One region of the Scopulibacillus cellulosilyticus genome, then DNA from elsewhere that is predicted to be linked to it. Evidence: predicted binding sites of a transcription regulator. Region 1 holds the regulator's gene; the other holds the start of a gene.
The links. The regulator NrdR, encoded in region 1, represses ribonucleotide reductase genes. The targets are predictions, from matches to a motif close to AACACNATATATNGTGTT.

Region 1 (12,720 bases):
GAAACTTTCAAGCCGTGCATCATGCGGCTGTAAGAAATACCGTTCATACGTGCTGCCGCATTGATACGCGCGATCCAAAGTTTACGGAAATCACGTTTTCTTTGACGACGATCTCTGTATGCATATTGTAATGATTTAAAAACTTGTTGTTGAGCAACTTTAAATAGTTTATGTTTAGCACCATAATAACCTTTTGCAAGTTTTAAAACTTTTTTGCGTCTGCGACGTGTAACATAACCGCCTTTTACTCTTGCCATAATACTACCTCCTAGTATATCTCATTAATCGTTCAATAGTTGTTTAACAGGATGTTCAAAAAATCCGATTGGCTTCTTTTTGAACACATACTTTAATTTAATTAGATAAGCTTGCTGATGCGCTTTTCGTCCGCACTTGACACCAATGCGCCTTTACGAAGCTTGCGTTTTTGTTTTTGAGTTTTATGTTTGAACATGTGGCTTGTGTAAGCATGGCTGCGTTTTAATTTACCTGAACCTGTCTTTTTAAAACGTTTTGCAGCACCTTTATGGGTTTTCATTTTTGGCATGATAATTCCTCCTGTCAGCTTCTTATTTTTCGCCTTTTGGTGCGAGGATTAGGAACATACTGCGGCCTTCCATTTTCGGCTTCGCTTCAATAACACCAAATTCCTCACATTCCTTAGCAAGACGTTCCAATACTTCTCTTCCAATCTCTGAATGGGTAATAGCACGGCCGCGAAAACGGATCGATGCTTTTACTTTGTCGCCTTTTTTAAGGAATTTTTGAGCGTTGCGAAGTTTAGTATTAAAATCGTGTTCTTCAATGTTAGGGCTTAAGCGGATTTCTTTAACATTGATGATCTTTTGCTTTTTACGGGCTTCTTTGTCTTTCTTCTGTTGCTCATAACGATACTTCCCGTAGTCCATGATACGGCAAACCGGGGGCTTGGCGTTCGGCGCCACCATGACAAGATCAAGATTGACGTTTCTAGCCATATCCAATGCTTCACGCTTTGGTTTAATGCCGATTTGTTCACCGTTTTGGTCAATGAGACGTACTTGGTTAGCGCGAATCCCCTCGTTAACAATCATATCCTTGCTAATATTGAGCCACCTCCAAATTATTATTAAAAAGTAAATGAGCAGTATTAGGCACCGACCGATAACTTTTTACTAATAAAAAAGTGCGGGCACATTCGTACGCCCACACTTATCCTTCACATTCATCACTCAAACCTGTCAACAACCATATAGGCATCAATCAGGTGAGAAGCCGGGCGCTTCTTCTTTTGCTCGATTTATTCACTTTCCTAATAAACTATATCACTTTTCATCAATGTGTGCAAGTTAATCAAAACATCCTATATAAAGATACACTAATATAAAATTAGATTCAAGTTTTTTTATTACTTATGGTTTTTAATTGCTTTTTCTAAACGGTCAACGAATGTGTCAACGGCAATGGATTCTGAATTCTTTTCCCCGTAGCGGCGGACATTAACGCTATCCGTTTCAATTTCTTGATCTCCGACCACGAGCATAAAAGGAATTTTTTGTGTTTGTGCTTCACGAATTTTATAACCGATTTTTTCATCACGCTCATCAATTTCTACACGAATATTGTGTTCGCGGAGTTGATCAGCGACTTTATTGGCATAATCGTGATGAACCGATGCTACAGGTATCACTTTTGCTTGAACCGGTGCCAACCAGGTTGGGAAGGCGCCTTTATATTGCTCGATAAGGAAAGCAACAAACCGTTCCATGGTCGATACAACACCGCGGTGAATAACAACCGGACGATGCTCCTTGCCATCTTCACCGATGTAAGTCAAATCAAAGCGTTCAGGCAAGTGGAAGTCAAGCTGAACTGTTGATAATGTTTCATCTTTTCCTAATGCTGTTTTCACTTGAACATCAAGTTTTGGACCGTAAAACGCTGCTTCGCCCTCTGCTTCAACATAATCAAGCCCAAGAGCATCCATTGCCCCTTTTAACATGCCTTGCGCTTTTTCCCACATCTCATCCTTGTCAACATATTTTTCTTTGTTTTCAGGATCACGGTAAGAAAGACGGAAATAATAATCGTCAATCCCGAAGTCTTTATAAACTTTTTGAATGAGTTTGACTACATTAGTAAATTCCTCTTGAATCTGATCCGGACGACAGAAAATATGCGCATCATTTAGAGTCATAGAACGTACCCGCTGCAGTCCAGCCAGCGCCCCGGACATTTCATAACGGAACATTGTACCAAGTTCGGCCACACGGAGCGGAAGATTGCGGTAACTATGCAGCTCATGTTTATAAACCATCATGTGATGCGGACAGTTCATCGGTCTAAGTACAAGCTCTTCATTATCAATTTTCATCGGCGGGTACATATCATCCTGATAATGATCCCAGTGACCGCTTGTCTTATATAAATCAACATTGGCAAGATGTGATGTATAGACGTGCTTATAGCCGCGGGCTGTTTCTAAATCAACGATGTAGCGTTCAATAATTCTGCGGATCGTTGCCCCTTTTGGAAGCCAGATCGGCAGTCCTTGACCAATTTCTTGAGAGATAGTAAATAGGTCAAGCTGCTTGCCAAGCTTGCGGTGATCCCGTTCTTTCCGTTCTTCAAGGACATGCAAATGCTCTTCGAGTTCGCTTTTTTTCGGGAACGCTGTGCCGTAAATTCTTTGCAGCATTTTATTATTGCTGTCTCCGCGCCAATAAGCGCCGGCAATGCTTAATAATTTAAAAGCTTTTATTTTGCCTGTTGAAGGGAGATGCGGTCCGCGGCATAAGTCGAAAAATTCACCTTGCTCATAAATCGTCACTGACTCACCTTCAGGAATATCTTCAAGCAGTTCAAGTTTAAGATCGTCACCAATTTCTTCAAAACGACGCTTTGCTTCTTCGCGAGAAACAACATGACGCTTTATTTCAAAATTTTGATCAATAATTTTTTGCATTTCTTTTTCAATACGTTTAAGATCTTCAGGAACGATGGCTTCTTCCATATCAATATCGTAATAAAAGCCTTCTTCAATAACCGGGCCAACCCCAAGCTTAACATTATCATACAATCGTTTAATTGCTTGGGCCATCACATGTGTTGTTGTGTGACGAAGGATTTCAATACCTTCAGGATCTTCCAGCTTTAAGATTTCAATCGTCCCGTCAGTTGTTAATTCTCTCCGTAAATCAACGGGCTGTCCGTTAAATTTACCAGCGATGGCTTGCTTTTTTAAGCTTGAACTAATTGAACCTGCAATATCTTCTGTCGTTGTATTTTTGGGAAACTCCTTGATATTGCCGTCTGGAAAAGTTACTTTGATCATTTCAGCCATCAATCATCACTCCATTCATTAGAAATAAAAAACACCCGTCCCCTTAAAAGGGACGAGTGTGATCTCGCGGTTCCACCCTTGTTCATGCATAAATATGCATCTCAAGTAAACATAACGGTTGTTACCGGCGGCAGATACTCTATAGGATGATCAAAGGCGGCTGTTTGTCCACACTTTGAACATATATAATCATTTCCCTGCCGCAGCTCAGAGGCGGTAAGTTATTTTTTTCGTTAGGAAGATTCCAGCTATTCTCCCCTCTCTGTTAACGACATTTAAAACAACTCTTGTCCTCATCAAGGCTTTTTATTTAAGCAATTGTATTATGTAAGGTATTATAGCCACTTATGATAATAAAATCAAGGACTTTAAAAAAAGAAAATTAGACCTTCTTTAATAAACATTATACTCTAAAACAATTTATTTGTTAATTGTAACAGCTGTACTTTTAGGAAGAAAGGTTACCCGTTCTTCAAAGACATTTTGCAATGTTTGCATCATGCCATTATCCGGACGATCTGTATAAACAAAGATATTTTTTGGCGCCAGTCCAATTAGCGTTAACAATATGGATGGCTCGGCTTCAATCCCCCATTGTTTTAACAAAGGATAGAACGAACGGATCGAATGTACATTTTTTATATAATTGTGATTTTTATCAAATAATTTAAAAGGATGATCATCGATAACATAAATTGTGTGATGTAATGGCCGATAAGCTTTAACAATTCGCCTTAATTTATCGATAAATGCCTGGTACTCTTGTTGAAGCTTGTACTCATCAATAGCCAACTCAACATATTTTTGCAAGCACGTCCGATATTTATTAAGGCGGAATCGAATAACCGATTGAAATGACAAACTTGTCCGGTCTTCAAAGATATCACGGACAGCTTCTTTAATAACATTTCGTCTGGAAGGCAAAATATCCAATCTTGGCAGATCTGTTTTCTCTCCATCAAATATCGCTTGAACAATTTCTAAAATTTCTTCCTGGTCATGCTTGTCTTTAAAATAAAAAGTCGAAGAGATAATATCAAGAAGCCATTTTTCTTCGTATGTGTCAATAATAAAGTCAACAAAAATTCCAATAAACTTCGTTCTAAAGTCAACCGACAACGGTTCATCTTCTAAGCCAATCGTTAACGTTTCCTTATGAATTTGAAAATGCAAAGGTTCTTTGATTACTTCAGCAATATGTGTATTCAGAGACACTGCTTCGTGCCTTGATTTAAAAGTAACAGAAATCAACCTGGTCCCCCCTTGTCCCTTCTTCATTACACTATATGGAACAAGACGGGAAAAAATGTCCTAAATTTTTATTACAAAAATATTAAACTAAGTTATCCACAGCTTTTGGGGTCTGACCCCGAAAAGTGAAGTTATCCACAGTTTAAGGGCCAGCCTAAAGCTGACCCTAAATCCGGCGATTATTCCCTTTAACTGTAACCAATTTCGTATAATGGCGGATCCGTTCCATGACACGCTTTGCCTTAAGAAGTTCGGTCCCGCTTTTTTGTGAATACGAGAAGTGATCTTCCAATTCTTCATAATCATAATTTGACGTATATAACGTCGGCAATTTTTTCATCATTCGGTATTGCAAAATACTGCCAATGATTTCATCACGAATCCAAGGAGAGATCGTTTCCGCACCAATGTCATCCAAAATCAGCACTGGTACCTTCTTAATATAATCTAACTTTTCATCAAGTGTTTTTTCCTGTATTGCACCTTTTAGTTCCCTGAAAAAATCAGGTGTATAAACCATTAAAGAAGATACATTTTTATCTTTCAGCCTATTCATGACAGCACCCATTATATAGGTTTTGCCGACACCAAATTCGCCGTAAAGGTAAAGACCCTTTGTTTTGGAAGGATGTTCTATATATTCCTTTACAAAATCCCCCGCGGCTTTTAAGGCATCGTAACGTCTTGGATCACTTGTATCTATCGATTGAAACGTTGCCTGTAAAACATCATCCGGTACATAATAACTATTAATTAATTGTGATTGATGTTTCATTTCTTCATTTCTTTGTTTCAACGGGCAAGGATGAAAAGCCAAATTGATTGATGCTTTGTCATATATTAATTCAGGCTGGTAGCCTTTTAAAACGTTCGGGCAGCGTTCCAGACCCGGGCAATTGTCGCATTGATTGCGTTCTTGTACAAATTGGTACAAACTTGGGATACTTTTTTCAACAGCGGCAAATGATATATCCTCATGGCTGTTTAAAAATGCTTGTACATCCCCGTGATTCAGCAAAGAATCTGTTATTTTCTTGAAAAATTGTTCAATGTCCTGACCCTTCGCCATTTGACGGATGACAGATTTTATTGAATCCATATCTTCCACCGCCTATATATTATTTAAATAATCTTCAAGGGACTTTCTTTTTTTCGCAGCTTCTTCATCTGATAACCCCGTTTGTTCTTTCGAGGATGATTTATCGGTCATCCATTTCGGCAATCTTTCCTGATGATCATTTTTCCGGGTTTTTTGCGATTGCTTTTTATTTTTAGTTTGCGACCACTGTTGATACTTTTTGTGTTCAGAGCGTGCCAAAGCCATTGCCTCTCTTACCGTACGCACTTGTTTCCTGGCCCAATGAGCAGCAATTTTTTCGACATAACTTTTAACCAGTTTTTGGTCACTTGTTACCATGACATAATGTATGAGGACATTAACAACGCCTGGATTTAATTTTTGTTCAAATAAAATTTCCTCAGCAATTTTCAAATCTGCCGCTGCCGGCTTGCCGCCTTGTCCCACTTGTTCAAGCACCTCGTACGGCGATAATTGCTCAAACGCCTGTATAGCCTGTTCTTCCTCATTTTGAGGTGTTCGATTAGCCATTTCCTGAAGAGCCGCAGGCTGAGTTCGGTAACTTAGAGCCGGCAGTTGATCACCTGATTCTATCCTGTAAAAATTACGGACTTGTTTTCTAAGTTCTTGAATATCTATAACACCGGTATGCAGAAAGGCTTCTTGAATGACACGGCTCATCTGCCCCGGCGTCAGCTGATAGACAAAGGCAAGCTTAACAACGGCATCCTTTACTTCAGAGGTAAATGCCTCTTTAGAAATAATAACATCGGAAAGTTGATGATACAAAGCCTGGAAATCAAATTCTGATGTCACTGACGGTGCTGTCGGATTCTTTCTGTCTACCCATTCATATTGATCATTTATTAGTGACACTTCATCTTTATTTATACGCAATTCCGATGGATGAACAGATTGAAAAACATCGCTAAATGACACAGTAATATCTTCAAATTGCTTTCTATCTACCTGTTCTTGAACAAAAATTTTCTTTAATCGGATAAAATCCTTTTGGCCAATTCGATTGTATAAATATATGTTTAATAAACCATCCGTAAAAAACTGCTTAGGCGTTAAAGGGGGCTGCAGCTCATAAATAAACTCAGTCTGTTCATTATCCTTTTTTTTATAAACCTTAAGCAAACCAATAGCTTCAAGCTTTTTTCTATCATCCAGCAATAGATCAAGGGGACAGTTCATTCGAACCATTAATTGATGATGCGAGCATAAGTCGCCAAAAAAGGACATCTCATCAATTTCATGCCAAAGTGAAGTATATAAACTGACTGCTCTTGGCCCTATAAGCGGCTGATATAAATAATTAATAATTTTTTGATCATAAGGATGGATTAAACCATTGACGCGGACCTGATAACGGTCTGCGGGTAATAACTCTTTCCAATAATTTTGCACCCTGATCACCTCACACATCTAAAGGGTACAGGTAAAAGTGTAAAAGAGCTTTAAACAAAGCTCTTTAGTCATCATCTTTATTGACTTTTTTCAATAAATCTTTCAATTCATGGATAAATACATTAATATCTTTAAACTGCCTGTAAACAGACGCAAAGCGGACATAGGCAACTTCGTCGACTTGAGCCAATTCATCCATAACTAACTCGCCGATATCATGACTTTTCACTTCGGATATTCCTTGATCCCTTAAAGTTTTCTCAACTTTATTAACGATTTCTTCAAGGCGCTTTAAAGGCACTGGCCGCTTTTCACATGCTTTAATCAAACCGCGCAGTATTTTATCACGGCTAAACGATTCTCTATCATCGCCTTTTTTAACGACTATAAGCGGCATTTCTTCAACTGTTTCAAACGTTGTAAACCGGTACTGGCATGATTCGCATTCACGCCGCCTTCTAATAGACCGCCCATCGTTAACAGGCCGAGAATCAAGAACCTTTGTTCCTAGTTCCTTACAATTAGGACAACGCATGAATCCCACCTCTATTAGGGCCTTTTAACTTTAATCATATTAAAAAAAACGTCGAATAACAAGTATGTTTCTTTAAAAGTGCAATCTGTTTTAAAGAAACAAACCTGACAGTCATATCAAAAGGGTTGCCTTGGGCAACCCTTTATCTCATTTTTTATATAGATGTCATTTGTTTCTTTTTAATTTGTACTGGACCTAAACCTCTTGGCAGTTCCATCTTTTCCGATATCTCAGCGTCCAACGCCTTTGCAATATAGTCGGCTGCGACGTTCGGATCAATTCGGTCACCGCAAGTATATACATCAATACTCGCATAGCCGTGTTCTGGAAAACTGTGAATTGTTAAATGAGATTCAGAAATAATAACAACTCCGCTTACACCTTGAGGTGCAAATTTATGAAAGGCTACTTCCCTAACTTCTGCCCCGGCAACTAATGCCGCATCAACAAAAATTTTCTCAATCATTTCCATATCATTTAATTTATCGACATTACAATTCCATAATTCAGATATAACATGACGTCCTATTGTTTCCATTTAACATTCCCCCTTAGGAAAAAGTACCATGCTTAGAGCATGCAGGATTGTTTTAACACCACGGGGGATAGTTAGTCCGATGAGGTCCTAACCCTTTAAGTGTTGTACAAATCCTCTTTCGTACATTTTGTATTGACGATGATTAGTATAATGGTTTTACATAAAGTTTGCAACGACTTTTTTACACTATTAAAATTTCCCAATCTTTCATTTAAAAAAGCCCGCTACCGGCGGGCCTTTTTCTGTTACATTGAAAATTTCTCTATGATACTTTTACATCATTTGTATTAATCATACAAGAAGCGACTAAATTAGCCAAATCAACTACCCGGCAAGAGTATCCCCATTCATTATCATACCATGCCAAGACTTTTACTTTATTTCCATCAATGACCATAGTGGATAATCCATCTACGATTGCCGAATGTTCATCGGTATTAAAATCTTTTGAAACCAGCGGCTCTTCAGTATAAGCTAAAATACCTTTATAATTCGCTTGTGAGGCAGCTTGAAAGGCATAATTTATATCATCAACAGTCACTTTTGTATTTAGTTCAACAACAAGATCGACTAATGAAACATTTGGTGTCGGCACACGCAAAGCCATGCCGTTTAATTTCCCGCTAAGTACAGGAAGCACCTTGGAAATTGCCTTTGCTGCACCCGTTGATGTTGGGATGATCGATTCAGCACAAGCACGCGCACGCCGCAAATCCTTATGCGGGTTATCTATATTCTTTTGGTCGTTCGTATAAGAGTGAACAGTAGTCATCATGCCGGAGACAATTCCGAATTGCTCTTCCAATACTTTAACAACCGGCGCCAAACAATTCGTTGTACATGAGGCATTTGAAAGAACATGATGATGGTTTGGATCATATTTGTCATCATTGACACCCATCACAATTGTCATATCTTCATCTTTCCCAGGTGCCGTAATAATGACTTTCTTGGCACCTGCTTCTATATGGTAACCTGCTGTCTCACGTGTTTTAAATTTACCCGTAGCTTCGATAACAATATCTATACTCAATTTTTTCCACGGTAAACATCTTGGATCACGGTTATTAACAAGTTCAATAATTGCGCCGTTAACTCTAAGATGATTGTCGTCTACAACGTCCACTTCCCCTTGGAAACGGCCGTGAATACTATCATATTTTATTAAATGGGCTAATGTCGCAGCTGGATAACTTGCATTAATCGCCTTAATATTTAATGAAGCGTCTGTCATCGCTCTTCTAAAAACCATACGCCCAATTCTTCCAAATCCATTTATCGCAACATTTACAGGCATGAAACATCAACCTCCGAATATGTGTTATACAATTTATGAATTAACTACAAATAGTATAACATAATAACCGGAGATTGAAAGCGCTTTTTGATTTTTTATTAAAAAATGTGCCACTGCCTAAAGATCGCTTTTAATTGTTGCAAAGTATTATCCACCGAGCCATTATTATCAATAATCGCATCGGCGAGCGCCTTCTTTTCATCCAACGGCATTTGTGACCGTATTCTGTCCAAGGCCTGTTTTTCCGTGCTATGATCTCTATTTATTAATCTTTCCAGCTGTGTTTTAGGATCAACGTAAACCAATAACTTTTTATCAACCCACCCTGTTAATTTCCCTTCAAAAAGTAAAGGTATATCAAGGACAATGGCTTTTTCACCTTTTTTTTCGTAAAAATTTATCTTTTGTAACATACTTTTTCTTACTTGAGGATGTACGATATTATTTAGTATAATCCTTTGGTCAGCATCTTGAAATACAATACTGCCAAGTTTTTTCCGATTAATTTGTCCATTTTCTAACAATATGTCCGAACCAAAGGAGGCAACAATTTGTTTATATGCCTCCTCTCCCGGTTCAACGACTTCTCTTGAAATAATATCCGCATCAATAATTGGGATACCAAAATTTTTAATCATAGCGGAGACAGTGCTTTTACCGCTGGCAATACCGCCTGTTAAACCAATTTTTATCATCCGTCTTCTCCTTTATCACGAATAAAGCGTCAGGAATTCATTCAAATCATAACTTGGCAAGCATGGCAAAAATGAGTTCCTCTGCCGCCGACTTTAATTTTTTCAATAGGATGTCCGCAATTCGGACAAGGCGAACCAACGCGGCCATAAACATTTAATTTTTGTTGGAACATGCCCATTTGCCCTTGGCTGTTTAAATACGTTCGAATCGTACTTCCTCCCATTTCAACCGCTTCATTTAGAGTCTTTCTAATACATTTCGTCAAATTATCGATTTGTTTATGATTTAGCGTCCTCGCTTTAGTTAATGGATGAATACATGCACGGAACAAGGCTTCATCAACATAAATATTGCCAAGACCGACAACGATTGTTTGATCTAATAAGGCTGTTTTTACCGCACGGTCTGTTTTCGCTAAACGATCAGTTAAATATTCTGCCGTAAAGTCAGAACCAAGCGGCTCCGGTCCTAATTGACTGAGGGGCGGATACAAGAATTCCTCCCCTTTTGCAAACAGATGCATCGTGCCGAACTTTCGTACATCCCGATACCTTAGCTCTGTTTGGTCAGTAAATTTAAAAATAACATGGGTGTGTTTATCTATTGTAACATGTTCTTCTTGTAAACTATACTTGCCTTCCATTCGCAAATGAGAAACGAGAACATCTTTATTTAAATAAAAAAGTAAAAATTTCCCTCTTCGTTTTATATCTTTAATTGATTGACCTTTAAGCTCTGTTTGAAAAGCCCGAACATCATCAGGTCTTTTGATGATGTTCGGCCAAAGAACGGTAATATCCTCAATCTTTTTTCCAATAATAAGTTGCTTTAATGTTTCTTTTACTGTTTCCACTTCAGGTAATTCCGGCACGGATATCTTCCTTTCTTATTTCGCGTCGTACCATGTGTCCCCAAATGAGAAATCAACTTTTAAAGGCACCTTCAGTTTCACGGCATTTTCCATAACATCCGGAACGATGGTTTTCAGCTTATCTATTTCATCCTTCGGTGCTTCAAAAATCAATTCATCGTGAACTTGAAGCAGCATATTTGCTTGCATCCTTTCATCCTTAAGCCGCTTTGCCATATGAATCATTGCCTTTTTTATAATATCAGCTGCGCTTCCTTGGATCGGAGTATTCATTGCTGTACGTTCCGCAAAGCTTCTTCGGTTAAAGTTCCTGCTTGTAATATCCGGTAAATAACGTCTTCTATGAAGCAAAGTCGTTACAAACCCATCTTGCTTTGCCTTTTGAACGATATCCTCCATGTATTGTTTTACCCCTGGATAACTTTCTAAGTAACGGTCAATAAAAGCCCCTGCTTCCTTTCGGGTAATATTTAAGCTTTGGGATAAGCCGTAATCACTAATACCATAGACAATACCAAAGTTAACTGCCTTCGCATGGCGCCGCATAAGAGACGTGACATCCTCCTTATCAACACCAAAAACGTCCATAGCCGTTTTCGTATGAATATCCATTTCATGTTCAAACGCTTCAATAAGACTTTCATCATTTGCAATGTGTGCAAGGACCCTTAATTCAATTTGTGAATAATCAGCTGAAAACATCATCCAATCTTGCTTAGACGGAATAAATGCTTTTCTGATTTTACGGCCCTCTTCCAGACGAATAGGTATATTTTGCAGGTTAGGATCTGTAGAGCTTAACCTTCCCGTTTGCGTTAACGCCTGGTTAAAACGGGTATGAATTTTTCCTGTCTTTGGATGAATAACTTTTAAAAGACCTTCAATATATGTTGAATTCAATTTTCCAAGTTGACGATAGTCAAGAATTTCTGAAATAATATCATGTTCACTTTCTAACTTTTCAAGAACATCAGCAGAAGTTGAGTAGCCTGTTTTTGTCTTTTTAATAACGGGCAGGTTTAATTTCTCAAATAAAACTTCGCCAAGCTGCTTCGGAGAATTAATATTAAAGCTTGTCCCCGCTAATTCGTAAATATCCTTTTGTTTCTGTTCAAGTTTTTCTCTTAATTCTTCACCCATACTTTCAAGGGTTTCCTTGCTAATTTTAACCCCTTTTTCTTCCATTTCGGCTAAAACGAGTGAAAGGGGCATTTCCAGCTCTGCAAAAAGGCTGTACTGCTCATTATTTTCCAGTTCTTCTTTTAAGAGAGGCTGGCATTTTAACATAGCCTCAGCTTTTCTTATCAAATGATCGCCGAGCTTTTCACCTTCAGGAATGACTCTTTTTGCACCTTTTCCGTAAAAAGCATCATCAGAATAAACAAATTTAATATGTTTGCGCTTGGCGATTGCAGATAGATCGTGGGATGATTCGGATGGATCAATTAAATATGAAGCCATTTGAATGTCAAAAGTGACACCATTTATGTCAATATCGCGCCATTTTAATGAAACGATTGATTTCTTGCCGTCAAACACAATTTTCTTTTGATTGGCATCAGCAAGCCATTCTTTAAAAATTGATGAGTTTAAGGCTGTTTCCGTCGGAATATAGAAGCGGCCTTTTTCATTAGCTAATGCCAGACCAACTATGTCAGCATAATGATAATTATCTTCAAGAACTTCAACAACAAGGGCGCTTGGCGAAGCTAAATGCTG
Region 2 (12,720 bases), on a different contig from region 1:
TACATTTGAGCAGCATGTGTCTCTGACAGTCAGTAATGTAAAAAAACATTCACGCCTTCATTACCGCTGCGGAAGCAGTTATATTCTTTTCACTGCGATTATTAGTATTGTCCTTTACTTTTTTGTACCAACTGATCCGCTCTGGCTGCGGCTCATTTATCGAATTTTATTGATTCCAGTGGATTTAGGGATTGCTTATGAAGTTCTCCGTTTTACAAATAAACTTCGCCATGTCCCTGTTTTAAAATGGTTAGGTTATCCCGGTTTATGGCTGCAGCTTCTAACAACTAAAGAACCTGACAGTGAACAAATTGAGGTCGCGATTTGCGCTTTTGAAGAGATGAGAAAGCGGGAAGCTGCCTTTCAAGAAAATTTGCTGATTGGTAAACCATTAGAAAAGACAGAGATGTAATACACCCGTTATTTTTCTGTTTAAAATTCAAGGAGGTGAGTGGTGGTGAAAGCGTCTGTGTATAACCTCATTTTCTATCTTATTATTGCTTTGAGCTTTGTTGGATTAGTATCGTTTATGGTGACTAATCCCGTATCTCTCATCATTCAAATAGCAATAGGTGGACTTGTGATTGGGTTAGGGGTTTTACTATATAAACGCTTCATCAACCATCAATCAAATAAAGGCAACGAATCAGCGGCCTACAGAAGAGCAGTCAGGCAATCAAAAAGGCGATTTAAATTGGGTTCCAAGTCCCGCGCTGCCCGAAGCTCCCACCTTAAAGTGATACGATCAAAGCAACAAAAAAGACAATCCTCAATAACCAAATTAAAACGTAAAAATCATGGACATCTAACAGTGATCGACGGTAAAAAAAATAAAAAGAAAAAACGTATGCTTTTCTAGATAAAAAAGTTTACAAAAAACGGCTTGGATTCTTCTCCAAACCGTTTTTTTAATACGTCCATTTTTTCAGAAAACGTTGTGCCCGTTTCCTCCCGATTTCAACAAGCTCATCGCGGTCTTCTTTTGAAAGTTTAAAATCAGCAGTCTGTACCTTGTCTACCGGAATAAATATAATATTTGAAGCGGCATATTTCGATATATATTTTGCATCATGCGCTTCTTTCATCGTCAAAAATAACCTGTGAAAGAGATCGACTGCGTTTTTAATCTTTTTTGCTGCAAACATTTCGGATTGACCGCTTAATTGAAACCCCAAAAAAGGTCTTACAGGAAGATTATTTTGTGTATCAAAAACGAACAACGGAAAGTTGCTCAACACACCGCCGTCAACAATAATACATTTTTCACCTTTTTGATTATAAAGAGTGACAGGTTCATAGAAGAACGGTAAACTGCAGCTCATTCGTACTGCTCTTGCTACAGAAAATTTCTCAGGGTCAATACCATAATGAACTAAGTCATCAGGAATGACGACCAATGATCCCCGGGATAAATCTGAAACTATAATTTTAAGTGTGTCAGGCCCTAAGTCATAAAAAGATTCCACCCCTTTATTATGAAGAAGATCCTTCATCCATTTTTCTAAAACATTTCCTTTATACAGCCCCATTTTCCAGTACAGTGTTAACCATTTAAAAAAAGGAAAGCGAAAAAAAGATTTTTTGTCCATAAAAATGTCGGGATGCATGTTTTCCATATGATAGCGAATTTCTTTACTCGTATAACCTGCTGCTAACAATGCCGCAATAATCGAGCCAGCACTTGTTCCTGCTAGGCGCCGAAAACGAAATCCCGCTTGTTCTATCACTTCTAAAGCACCTACAAATGCAAACCCTTTTACTCCGCCGCCTGAAAAAACGCCATCAATCCACAAAATTGCCCCTCCCCTCTTACTTTAGATATTTAGTTTTATTTCGGCTGGAATAGACCAAAAAATAAAACTCGCCGGACGAGTTTTAAAAACAGTTATTTTTTAATCATTAAGTTGTTTATTATATGTCTTCATTCTGTTGCTGAATATCTCTCAATTGTTCAACACGGGACGGGTCATCTTGAAAAAACTGGACAAGATCGCCTATCCGGTCAATAGCGTCCCAACTCAAATGATGTTCGATACCTTCGACATCTTCGTATATATTCTCTTGACTAACGCCTATGACTTTAAGAAATCCTTCTAATAATTCATGGCGGTCAACAAGACGTTTACCTAATTTCTCACCCTTTGATGATAAGATAAAGCCTCGATATTTTTCATATATTAGATAGTTATCCTTATCGAGCTTCTGGACCATTTTTGTCACTGAAGAGGGGTGGACTTCTAGGGCTTCGGCGATATCCGATACCCTGGCATAACCCTTATCCTGAATCAATAAATATATACGTTCTATATAATCTTCCATACTCGGTGTCGGCGGCATGTGGTCCCCCCCTAACATTGTCGCCAATTTACTTTTCAATAAAATCTTACTATACATCTTTTTGAAAAACAAGCGCAATAAGTGCCGTTGTCACGAAAATAAAAGATTGGACATCGTCCAACCTTTTTAAATTAATTATAAGCCGCATTTTAATTGGGCATTACAATTTGTACATGTATTGCAGCCGCCGATTTCTTCTACTTTTCCTTTGCGGCAAACCGGGCATGTATCGCCGACTTCTGAACCATATGTGACATTTGTTTTATCAAGTTGTGTAATGGTATCCACAAGCACAACCTTTTTGCTTTTTGGTTTATCCTCAGGTTCAACAACTTCATCATCAAAGCTGTTTTCTTCTGCTTTTAGTGTTAACACTTGAGAATCGCGGCTGCCGTCAACATAAACCGTACCGCCTTTGGCACCGCCTTTATAAAGGCGTTCATATACCGCTTCTACTTGATCAACCGTATATCCTTTTGGTGCATTTACAGTTTTGCTGATAGAGCTGTCCACCCAGCGCTGTATGACACATTGTGTGTCAGCATGGGCTTCAGGCGTTAATTCCATGGCTGTAATAAACCAGTGAGGTAAATGATTTTCATCGGCTTCAGGATGAGCATCCAGATATTCTTTGACAATATCCGCTTTAACTTCGATAAATTTACCTAAACGTCCGCTCCGGAAATACGAAAATGAGAAATATGGTTCCAGGCCTGTTGACACACCTACCATTGTTCCCGTTGAACCTGTTGGTGCAACAGTAAGGAGATGGGAATTCCTGATACCGTATTTTAAGATATCTTGTCTAATTGTTTCAGGCAGTTTTTTAACATAACCTGTTTCTGTAAACTTTTTCCTCAGTTGTTCTGTTTCTTCGTCTGTTTCGCCGACTAAATATGGGAAGCTGCCTTTTTCTTTAGCTAATTCTATCGATGTTTCGTAGGCAGTGGTTGCAATCGTTTCAAATATTTTATCAACAAGTTTATTGCCTTCTGCTGAGCCGTATTCAGTTTCACAATAAATAAGTAAGTCATGAAGTCCCATAACCCCTAAGCCGACACGGCGTTCACCAAGGGCTTGCTTACGGTTTTCTTCGAGGAAATATGGTGTCGCATCTATGACATTGTCCTGAATTCTAACACCCGTTGCCACTGTTTTTCTCAGCTTTTCAAAATTAACCGTTTTGTCTTTTTTATTGGCCATTTCTGCCAAATTAACAGCCGCAAGATTACATACTGAGTAAGGAGCTAAAGGCTGTTCACCGCAAGGGTTAGTCGCAACGACTTTTTGGCCGTATGCCTTAGCATTAGTCATATCATTAGCGTTATCTATAAAGAAAATGCCAGGTTCGGCTGAGTATGTTGCACAAACATTAATTAAATTCCATAATTCTCTTGCTCTGATCTTACGGTAAGTTCGAATCGCATATCCGCGGGCTTCCCATTCTCTAACATCTCCGCATAAATGCCATTCATTATTATAAATCTCCATTTCCTCCGGAGAATAATGCTCAACATCCGGGAATCGCAATGAAAAATCTTCATCTTTTTCAACGGCTTCCATAAAATCCCGGGTTAAGCAAATAGAAATGTTGGCGCCTGTCAGAAAATCTGGGTTATTAACCGTATAATTACCGCCAACCGCTAACTTATCTTCAGCCTCTTTAATGACTTTAGGGTCAAAACCGCCAAGTCCCGGAATGTATTTGTAGTTGACAATCCCCTGGTACATTGCTTTTTCCGTTTCCGTCAGCGGTGTGAAGTTTAACTTTTCCCTGGCAGCCTTTTTAATTTGCTCATCGCCGCTTGTCTCGAGAAGATAACGGAGAATCCGCGGATTTTGCATCTTGGAAATAATAAATTCAACGATATCAGGATGCGAGTCACTAAGCATAATCATTTGAGCGCCGCGCCTTGAGCCGCCCTGTTCAACAAGATGTGTGAGCTTGGCAATATCGTCGAGCCATGAGACCGATCCCGAGGATTTGCCATTAACACCGCGGGCTAATGTATTTCTTGGTCTTAAGGTTGAACCGTTTGTACCGACACCGCCGCCGCGGCTCATAATCTCCATTACTTTTTTACGATGTTCAGCAATACCTTCCCTTGAATCTTTAACATAAGGCATCACATAGCAGTTAAAATATGTGACATTGGTATTCGCTCCCGCACCGTATAAAACACGGCCGGCCGGAACAAAATTCATATTCACCAATTCATGATAAAAACGTTCAAATGACGCCTTGCGCTTTTCTTCCGTTTCTTCTACATCAGATAAACCCTTTGCGTTTCTTTTAGCGATTTGTTCATAATAAACTTCCAAAGGTTTATCAATAATGTCAAGGGATCTGGTAATCAGACCCGTTTCGCGCTCCGATTCATCCTCAAGCACCTGGCGATATTCTTCATTGATTAAAATGTCAGCCTTGTTAGAAGCCCAATCTATAGATTGAATAAACCCTAATCCTCTGGCAGGAAATTTCGGATCAGGTTTGACGGTTAAAACAACAAAGTCACCATTTCTCAGTGTCCTTTTTTCTGTATCCTTAAAAGCATATCTATCGAGCATCACCAACCGGGAGACGCCGCTGTGAGTGATTTTCATATCATCTGTAATTGGAAAAACTTGAGGAAATTCTTTAATGTCCTCATTCAATTGGTTTTTATTAATCACCATATGATCGGATAATACCGTGCTCATATTCATCCTCCTTAGACATTTAAAAACCCGTAATGGAAAGACTTTGTCGATCCTTGCTGCGTTCATATTATGTACTATGATTATTTTACCCTTTTTCCAAAAAGGACACAACATATTGTGTTTAATATCCGCACATTCACACTACATATTGTATATTCAATATTATTTATGAGCAAATGTCAATTTCAAAAACCGTCAAAACCCGGCGATTTTTGAAGTGTAAACGAGTAATTAAAAAGAGAACATCATATTTGAATAATTTTGTACGTTGATTTTTTTATCAAGTTTAGAAGTGCCGAAAGCAAAATCAGCCTGTCCATTATCACATCATTTTGTTTAAAATGCAACGGGATTGCTCCAGCCAACTTTTTACTTTTATAAGTATAATTTTTTGGAAAACATGCTTAATTACTTTCTTATATATTTAAAAAATGACTGTAAAAAGTTATAATAAAAGATGTTGACCTTAAATCGGATTATCAAAAATGAGATTTATATAAAAGGAGAATGTGTAAATGTGGCAATGGATCATCCTTCTGGCTATTATCGTTATCTTTATTATCGTAACCTTAGTCAGATCTCTCTATCAACGAACATATTTAAAAACTCTTTCAGAAGAAGAATTTCGTTCGGGTTATCGGAAAGCACAGCTTATTGATGTAAGAGAGCCTAATGAGTTTGAAAACGGGCATATTTTAGGTGCTAGAAACATTCCCCTTACACAGCTTAAGATGCGTAAATCAGAAATCCGCAAGGACAAGCCCATTTATCTATATTGCCAAAACAGCATGAGAAGTGCACGGGCAGCCGCCGCACTTAAAAAAATGGGCTGCAAAGACATCAGTATGCTGAAAGGCGGATTTAAGAAATGGTCAGGTAAAGTTAAAAGCACTAAATAAAAAAAAAGCAAGCCCGCCGGGCTTGCTTTTTTTATACTTCCTGTTTCGGTCTTTCGTAACGAAGAACCGGCTGCCTTGCCGCCCGGGTTTCATCAAGACGGCCGACAACTGTATGATGAGGTGCTTCTTGAACGATTTCCGGATTTTCTTCGACTTCACGAACAATCTGAATTAATGTGTCAACAAATTCATCAAGCGTTTCTTTAGATTCTGTTTCGGTTGGTTCAATCATAAGACATTCGTCAACGATTGTTGGAAAATAAATGGTTGGCGGATGGTAGCCAAAATCCAGCATACGCTTAGCCATATCCAATGTCCTTGCACCTTGTTTTTTCTGACGTTTGCCGGAGAGGACAAATTCATGTTTACAATGTTGATCAAATGGCAGATCAAAATACGGTTCCAGTCTTCTCATTAAATAGTTGGCATTTAATACGGCATCTTTAGAGACCTGAGCAAGACCTATAGGCCCCATTGTACGGATATATGAGTACGCTCTGACATTAATGCCGAAGTTTCCGTAGAACGGCTTAACGCGGCCGATAGACTCCGGACGATCATAATCAAACGTATATAGATCGTCTTTTTTAACAAGGACAGGTTTTGGTAAAAATTTCACAAGCTCTTGTTTAACGCCGACCGGTCCAGATCCGGGTCCGCCGCCGCCGTGCGGTCCGGTAAACGTCTTATGAAGATTAAGGTGGACAACATCAAATCCCATATCTCCCGGTCTTGTCACACCCATAATTGCATTCATATTGGCACCATCATAATACAGCTTACCGCCTGCCTCATGAACGATTGCCGCTACTTCCAGAATATCTTTTTCAAACAAACCAAGCGTATTTGGATTAGTCAGCATTAACGCCGCTGTATTTTCATCAACAACACGTTTTAAGTCCTCAAGGTCAACCAGACCCTGTTCGTTCGATTTAACTGTCACTGTTTCAAAACCGGCTACCGTGGCAGAGGCAGGGTTTGTACCGTGAGCGGAATCCGGAACAATCACTTTTGTTCGATTAAAGTCGCCATTAGACTCATGGTACGCCCGAATAATGCTCAATCCTGTCCATTCACCATGGGCGCCTGCAGCCGGCTGCAGAGTGACCTCATCCATACCGGTAATTTCGGAGAGGTTCTGTTGGAGGCGATACATCATCTCTAAAGCACCTTGAACAGTTTCCTCATCTTGATAAGGATGAATATGGCTTAACCCCGGCATACGGGCAATGACTTCATTTACTTTAGGATTATACTTCATTGTGCATGAGCCAAGGGGATAGAAGCCTGAATCTACGCCATGGTTCCGTTTAGACAATGCAGTATAATGCCTCATAATCTGTAACTCAGATACTTCCGGCCAATCAGGTGATTCATCACGAATATAATCATCTTGAATAAATTCATGAACATCTGCAGCTGGTACATCGAGTTCAGGCAAACTATATCCAACACGTCCTGGTCTTGTATATTCAAAGATTAATGGCTGATCTTGTTTATTCATGAACGAGCCCCCCTAACACGTCTGCAAAGCGGTCAATTTCCTCTTTAGTCCGTTGTTCCGTTACGGCAATCAGCATATGGCCGTTAAATTTTTCATCGTCGCGGCCAAGATCGTATCCGCCGATAAAGCCGGACTCTAATAAGCGGCGATTAATGTCTTTAACAGGCTTGCCGCAATTAATAACAAATTCATTAAAGAAGGAAGGTTTAGATAATACATCTACGTTGTTCAATCTTAATTGTTCAGCTGCATAGTGAGCTTTTTGTATATTTTGATGAGCAATTTCATGGATGCCCTGCTTGCCTAACGCTGTCATGGCAACAGATGATGCCAGGGCATTTAAAGCCTGGTTTGAACAAATATTTGATGTCGCTTTATCGCGGCGGATATGCTGCTCGCGGGCTTGAAGCGTTAATACATAACCCCTTCTTCCCTCTTCATCAACTGTTTCACCGACTAAACGTCCAGGAATTTTACGCATATACTTACTTGTTGTTGCAAAATAGCCGCAATGCGGGCCCCCGAAAGATGAAGGAATACCCAATACTTGACAATCGCCCACAACGATATCAGCATTAAATTTGCCGGGAGGGGTTAATAGGCCTAATGACAACGGATTGCTTGATACAATAAACATCGTTTTCTTACCTTGTCTTGCTGCCTGCTCTATTTCTTTCAAAGATTCAACTTGACCATAGAAATTAGGGTATTGAACAATAACAGATGCAGTATCATCGTCCACCATTGTCTTAAGGACGTCTAAATCTGTCTTACCGTCTTTAACAGGCACCTCAACAATTTCAATATTCGGTCCTTTAGCATATGTTTCCAATACTTGCCGCGCTTCAGGATGAACGGCACCGGAAACAATGATTTTCTTTTTGCGTGTAACACCGGCGCTTAACATAGCCGCTTCAGCAAGCGAGGTTGGACCGTCGTACATTGAAGAGTTAGCTACTTCCATGCCCGTTAATTCACAAATTAATGTTTGAAATTCGAAAATGGCTTGCAGTTCGCCTTGAGATATTTCCGGCTGGTATGGTGTATAAGCTGTATAAAATTCAGAACGTGAAATAACATGGTCAACAATAGATGGAATATAATGATCGTATACACCAGCCCCAAGAAAAGAAGGCGTCTCCTTAGTATTAACATTTTTCTTAGCCAGATTAGTCATAAATTGGAGAAGTTCCGGTTCAGATAAAGCCTTCTCTACTTTCAAATCCCCTTTAAAGCGTACTTTTTCAGGTACATCTGAAAACAATTCATCGACGGATGCTGCGCCGATGGTACCCAGCATTTCACGGCGGTCTTGATCTGTCATTGGTAGATATCGAAACGTTGTCATGGTGTCGCCTCCCTATTAGCCTCTCTTATAAAATGGTGATTTTACAACTTTAGCTTTACGGCGTTTACCGCGAATATCAACTTCACACTCAGTGCCAAGCTCAGTATAAGCTGCATCAATCAGAGCTAAGCCTAAGTTTTTCTTTAATGTTGGTGATTGCGTCCCGGTGGTCACTTCGCCGATTTTCTTATCCCCGGCAAAAACTTCATAATGTGTTCTTGGAATAGCTTTATCGATCATTTCTATCCCCACAAGTTTACGGGCGGGACCATCTTCTCTTTGTTTTTTTAATGCTTCTTTTCCAATAAAATCAGCTTCCTTTTTCGTTTTTACAGCAAAGCCGATGCCTGCTTCAATCGGTGAAATATCTTTAGAAAGCTCTTGGCCGTAAAGAGCCAGTTTAGCTTCAAATCTTAACGTATCACGGGCGCCTAAACCGCAAGGAAGAAGTCCTTCATCCTTTCCGGCTTCAAGAATCGCTTCCCATAATCCCGGCGCGCTATCCCATGGACAGTAGATTTCAAATCCATCTTCACCGGTATAGCCGGTTCTGGATACTAAACTGTTAACACTATTAATTGAAATTTCTTTGAATTTAAAAGGTCCAATTGTACTAAGGTCAAATTCTGCGAGTGTTTGTAAAATTTGTTCTGCTTTCGGTCCTTGAATCGCAAGCTGAGCGACTTCATCAGAAATATTATTAATTTCTACATCGCCTTTTTGATGTGATTTAATCCAGTCAAAATCTTTATCTGTATTAGCTGCATTAACAACCAGGAGGAAATTATCATGCCCTTTTTTATAAACAATGAGATCATCTACAGTTCCGCCGTCTTCATAACACATGGCATTATATTGGGCAGAGCCTTCCGTCATCTTAGAAACATCATTAGTAACCATATATTGTATAAAATTTTCCGCGTCTTTCCCGGTGATTTCTATTTCTCCCATATGGGAAACATCAAATAAACCCGCTTTTGTTCTAACAGCTTCATGCTCTTCTTTAATACTTGAAAATTGAACCGGAAGATCCCAACCGCCAAAGTCAACAAGCTTAGCCCCTTGGCTTTTGTAAATTTCATACATTGGTGTCTTTTTTCCTTCAGTCATGTCATCCCCTCCAATTAATAAAGAAAGCTTGATATTCTTACGAGCCGGCTGGCAATGAATATCTAAATGATGTTTGTACATTCATTCTTAAAAAGCTAAAGTTTCAGAAAGTACAAAAAAGGACAAAGAAACACAATCCTCTTGTGTTCCTCTGTCCTTAAACCTGAAAGTTTTATTCCAAACCGGCATTATAGCCGAAATGGTTTCCCCGTTGGTGGCTCAAAGAGCACTCTCCAGAGGTGCGTCTAACAAGAGTCTTTTTGCCTGAGAGATTCACAAATATTTGCTTGCTCCTTCGGCGCCTGCTGCATAAAACTTAAAGCAGCGGGTCTCTCCCCTTGTTGTCATTCGCTTAAATATTCATTTTTTAACTTGAACTTATATGTCTATATCATATTGATCATACTACAAGTATTATCCTAACTTTTTTCATCAATTTTTGCAATGTTTAATTTAGGATGAAAGGAAGGGCATCATGATTCCAGAAATAGTTTTTAATCGCTCTTGGCATGAAGAATTTCTATCAAAAATTGACGCTGACGGCCCATGGGCGCATTGGGATATGTACAAGCTTGCTTATGAAGCGGAAAAGCAGCTGATAGTTCCGTCTTTTCATGGATTAATCGCACCTGAGCAGCTTCCCAACCTAAAGCTGCTTCCACACCAAGTTGAGACTGCTCAAACTGTTATAGAAGATATGCATGGCAAAGCGATACTCGCTGACGAGGTAGGACTCGGGAAAACCATTGAAGCAGGGCTCATTATGAAAGAATATATGATCCGGGGACTCGTTAAAAAAATACTGATACTCGTACCGGCATCCTTAGTTTTACAATGGTCAAATGAATTAAACAGTAAATTTTATATTCCGGCTGTCCCTCAAAGAAAGTCTTATGTATGGGAACAGTGCGATGTTGTTATATCATCCATTGATACCGCGAAACGGAGTCCGCACAAAGAAATTATCTTAAAACAAAACTATGATCTTATCGTTATTGATGAAGCTCATAAACTTAAAAATCATAAAACGAAAAATTATCAATTTGTACAGTCTTTAAAAAAGAAATTTTGTTTATTATTAACTGCAACACCTGTTCAAAACCGCTTGGATGAACTATTCTATCTTGTTTCATTATTAAAACCAGGTTACTTAGGCAGCGCCGACACATTTGCACAAGATTACCGTTCCGGGAAAAATGATGTTAAAAATGAGGGGAAATTGCGAGATTTAATTAATCAAGTGATGGTAAGAAACCGCCGTCAGGACACAAAGATGGACTGGCCAAAGAGAATTGTTGAGTCAGTAGAAGTTCCCTTGTCTATTGAAGAACGTGACTTATATGATTCGCTTAACCTATTAAAAGATTCGTCTCAAATTCAAGGATTCTCATTATTAACATTACAAAGAGAGGCATGCTCAAGCCGTGAAGCTGTCTATATGACATTGAAAAAGATGTTAGAAAAAGCGGAGGAACAGAGCGCATTATCAGATTTCATTCAGCCTATTATGGAGAAAGTTCAACTCATTAATAAAAATTCTAAAGCTGAAAAAGCATTAGAAATCATAAAAAAAATTAATGATAAAGTTATTATTTTTACAGAATACAGGGCCACCCAACTTTATCTTCAATGGTTCCTGAAACAGCATGGTATCTCATCGGTCCCTTTCCGGGGCGGATTTAAAAGAGGTAAAAAAGACTGGATGAAAACACTTTTTCAAAACCAGGCACAAGTTCTGATTGCAACTGAAGCCGGCGGCGAAGGAATTAACTTACAGTTTTGTCATCATATTATTAATTATGATTTACCTTGGAATCCTATGCGAATAGAGCAGCGCATCGGCAGAATCCACCGTCTTGGCCAAGAAAACGATGTCCATATTTATAACTTTGCTACTAAGGATACTGTCGAAGAACACATTTTACAGTTATTGTATGATAAAATCAATCTATTTGAAAATGTGATTGGCGAGCTTGATGATATTTTGGCACGTCTGAATATCAAAAATCTTGATAAGCAGATAGCAGCTATTTTTGAAGAATCAGAATCAGCTGGCGAAATAAAAATTAAGATGGATAATTTAACGAGCGTTATCAACTCAGAGCGGGAGCAGATTGAGGAGGACAGCGAAAATGCAGCAAGCGGCTATTCATAATTTTCTTGAGCATTTTTTTATTGCAAATGAATGTGAATTTCTTGAAAATAAAGACGGCCTGTTAAAAGTAAAATTAACCGTCGCTCTTGATAAGCTTTTAATGAATCGATCTTTTTATTGGCATTATATTGAAAAAATCGGCGGGGTACCTGAAACAACGACACTTACTTTAAAAACGGCTCCATCTGAAGAAAAGGATGGGGAATTGATTCATTTTGGCTCACCGCGGTTACATCAAATTTTCCGTGCGGCCAAACAATTAGCTCCATATATTAGGCTGTACCAGGAAACAGGCAGTGAAGGGAATTTCACACCCTTAGTACCTTGGCTTGGCATTAATTTTAAAATTAGTTATCAATGTGATTTAAAAAAAGATGATTTATTATCACTCGGCCTCCATCTAATGAACGGGACGATTGCTACACATTTTCATGAACAACTTTTACAAATGCCTTTAACGCCAAAAATTCCTGATTATTGCTATACTTTAACTCCGATGATAAAACCAATCAGCGGTTTAAAGCGTCTGGAGCATTTTATAGAGCAAAAGATTCAAAACGATGACCACCAATGGGCTGATAATGCCAGAATACGCTGGCAAAAAGACCAAAGCTTATTGGATCAATTCTATGAAGATCAAACAAATGAAGAAGCCCCGGATACCTAT

Region 2: the regulator NrdR is predicted to act here: its motif matches at 5,142-5,159, upstream of ACFQRG_RS14955 (vitamin B12-dependent ribonucleotide reductase).

The regions. Positions count from the first base shown of each region.
Region 1 covers NZ_JBHTCO010000014.1:154,457-167,176, reverse strand. Annotated here, with positions in the region: gene rplT (50S ribosomal protein L20) at 1-257, opposite strand, end outside; gene rpmI (50S ribosomal protein L35) at 359-547, opposite strand; gene infC (translation initiation factor IF-3) at 570-1,073, opposite strand; ribosomal protein L20 leader region at 1,154-1,276, opposite strand; gene thrS (threonine--tRNA ligase) at 1,388-3,322, opposite strand; T-box leader at 3,368-3,631, opposite strand; gene ACFQRG_RS12065 (putative sporulation protein YtxC) at 3,743-4,573, opposite strand; gene dnaI (primosomal protein DnaI) at 4,740-5,672, opposite strand; gene ACFQRG_RS12055 (replication initiation and membrane attachment family protein) at 5,685-7,064, opposite strand; gene nrdR (transcriptional regulator NrdR) at 7,129-7,599, opposite strand; gene speD (adenosylmethionine decarboxylase) at 7,754-8,137, opposite strand; gene ACFQRG_RS12040 (glyceraldehyde-3-phosphate dehydrogenase) at 8,400-9,434, opposite strand; gene coaE (dephospho-CoA kinase) at 9,533-10,129, opposite strand; gene mutM (DNA-formamidopyrimidine glycosylase) at 10,171-11,001, opposite strand; gene polA (DNA polymerase I) at 11,017-12,720, opposite strand, start outside.
Region 2 covers NZ_JBHTCO010000019.1:134,639-147,358, forward strand. Annotated here, with positions in the region: gene ACFQRG_RS14935 (DUF1385 domain-containing protein) at 1-412, shown strand, start outside; gene ACFQRG_RS14940 (SA1362 family protein) at 458-859, shown strand; gene ACFQRG_RS14945 (patatin-like phospholipase family protein) at 909-1,793, opposite strand; gene mntR (transcriptional regulator MntR) at 1,912-2,337, opposite strand; gene ACFQRG_RS14955 (vitamin B12-dependent ribonucleotide reductase) at 2,473-5,037, opposite strand; gene ACFQRG_RS14960 (rhodanese-like domain-containing protein) at 5,553-5,936, shown strand; gene gcvPB (aminomethyl-transferring glycine dehydrogenase subunit GcvPB) at 5,968-7,440, opposite strand; gene gcvPA (aminomethyl-transferring glycine dehydrogenase subunit GcvPA) at 7,433-8,788, opposite strand; gene gcvT (glycine cleavage system aminomethyltransferase GcvT) at 8,804-9,898, opposite strand; glycine riboswitch at 10,141-10,246, opposite strand; gene ACFQRG_RS14980 (DEAD/DEAH box helicase) at 10,374-12,053, shown strand; gene ACFQRG_RS14985 (YqhG family protein) at 12,031-12,720, shown strand, end outside.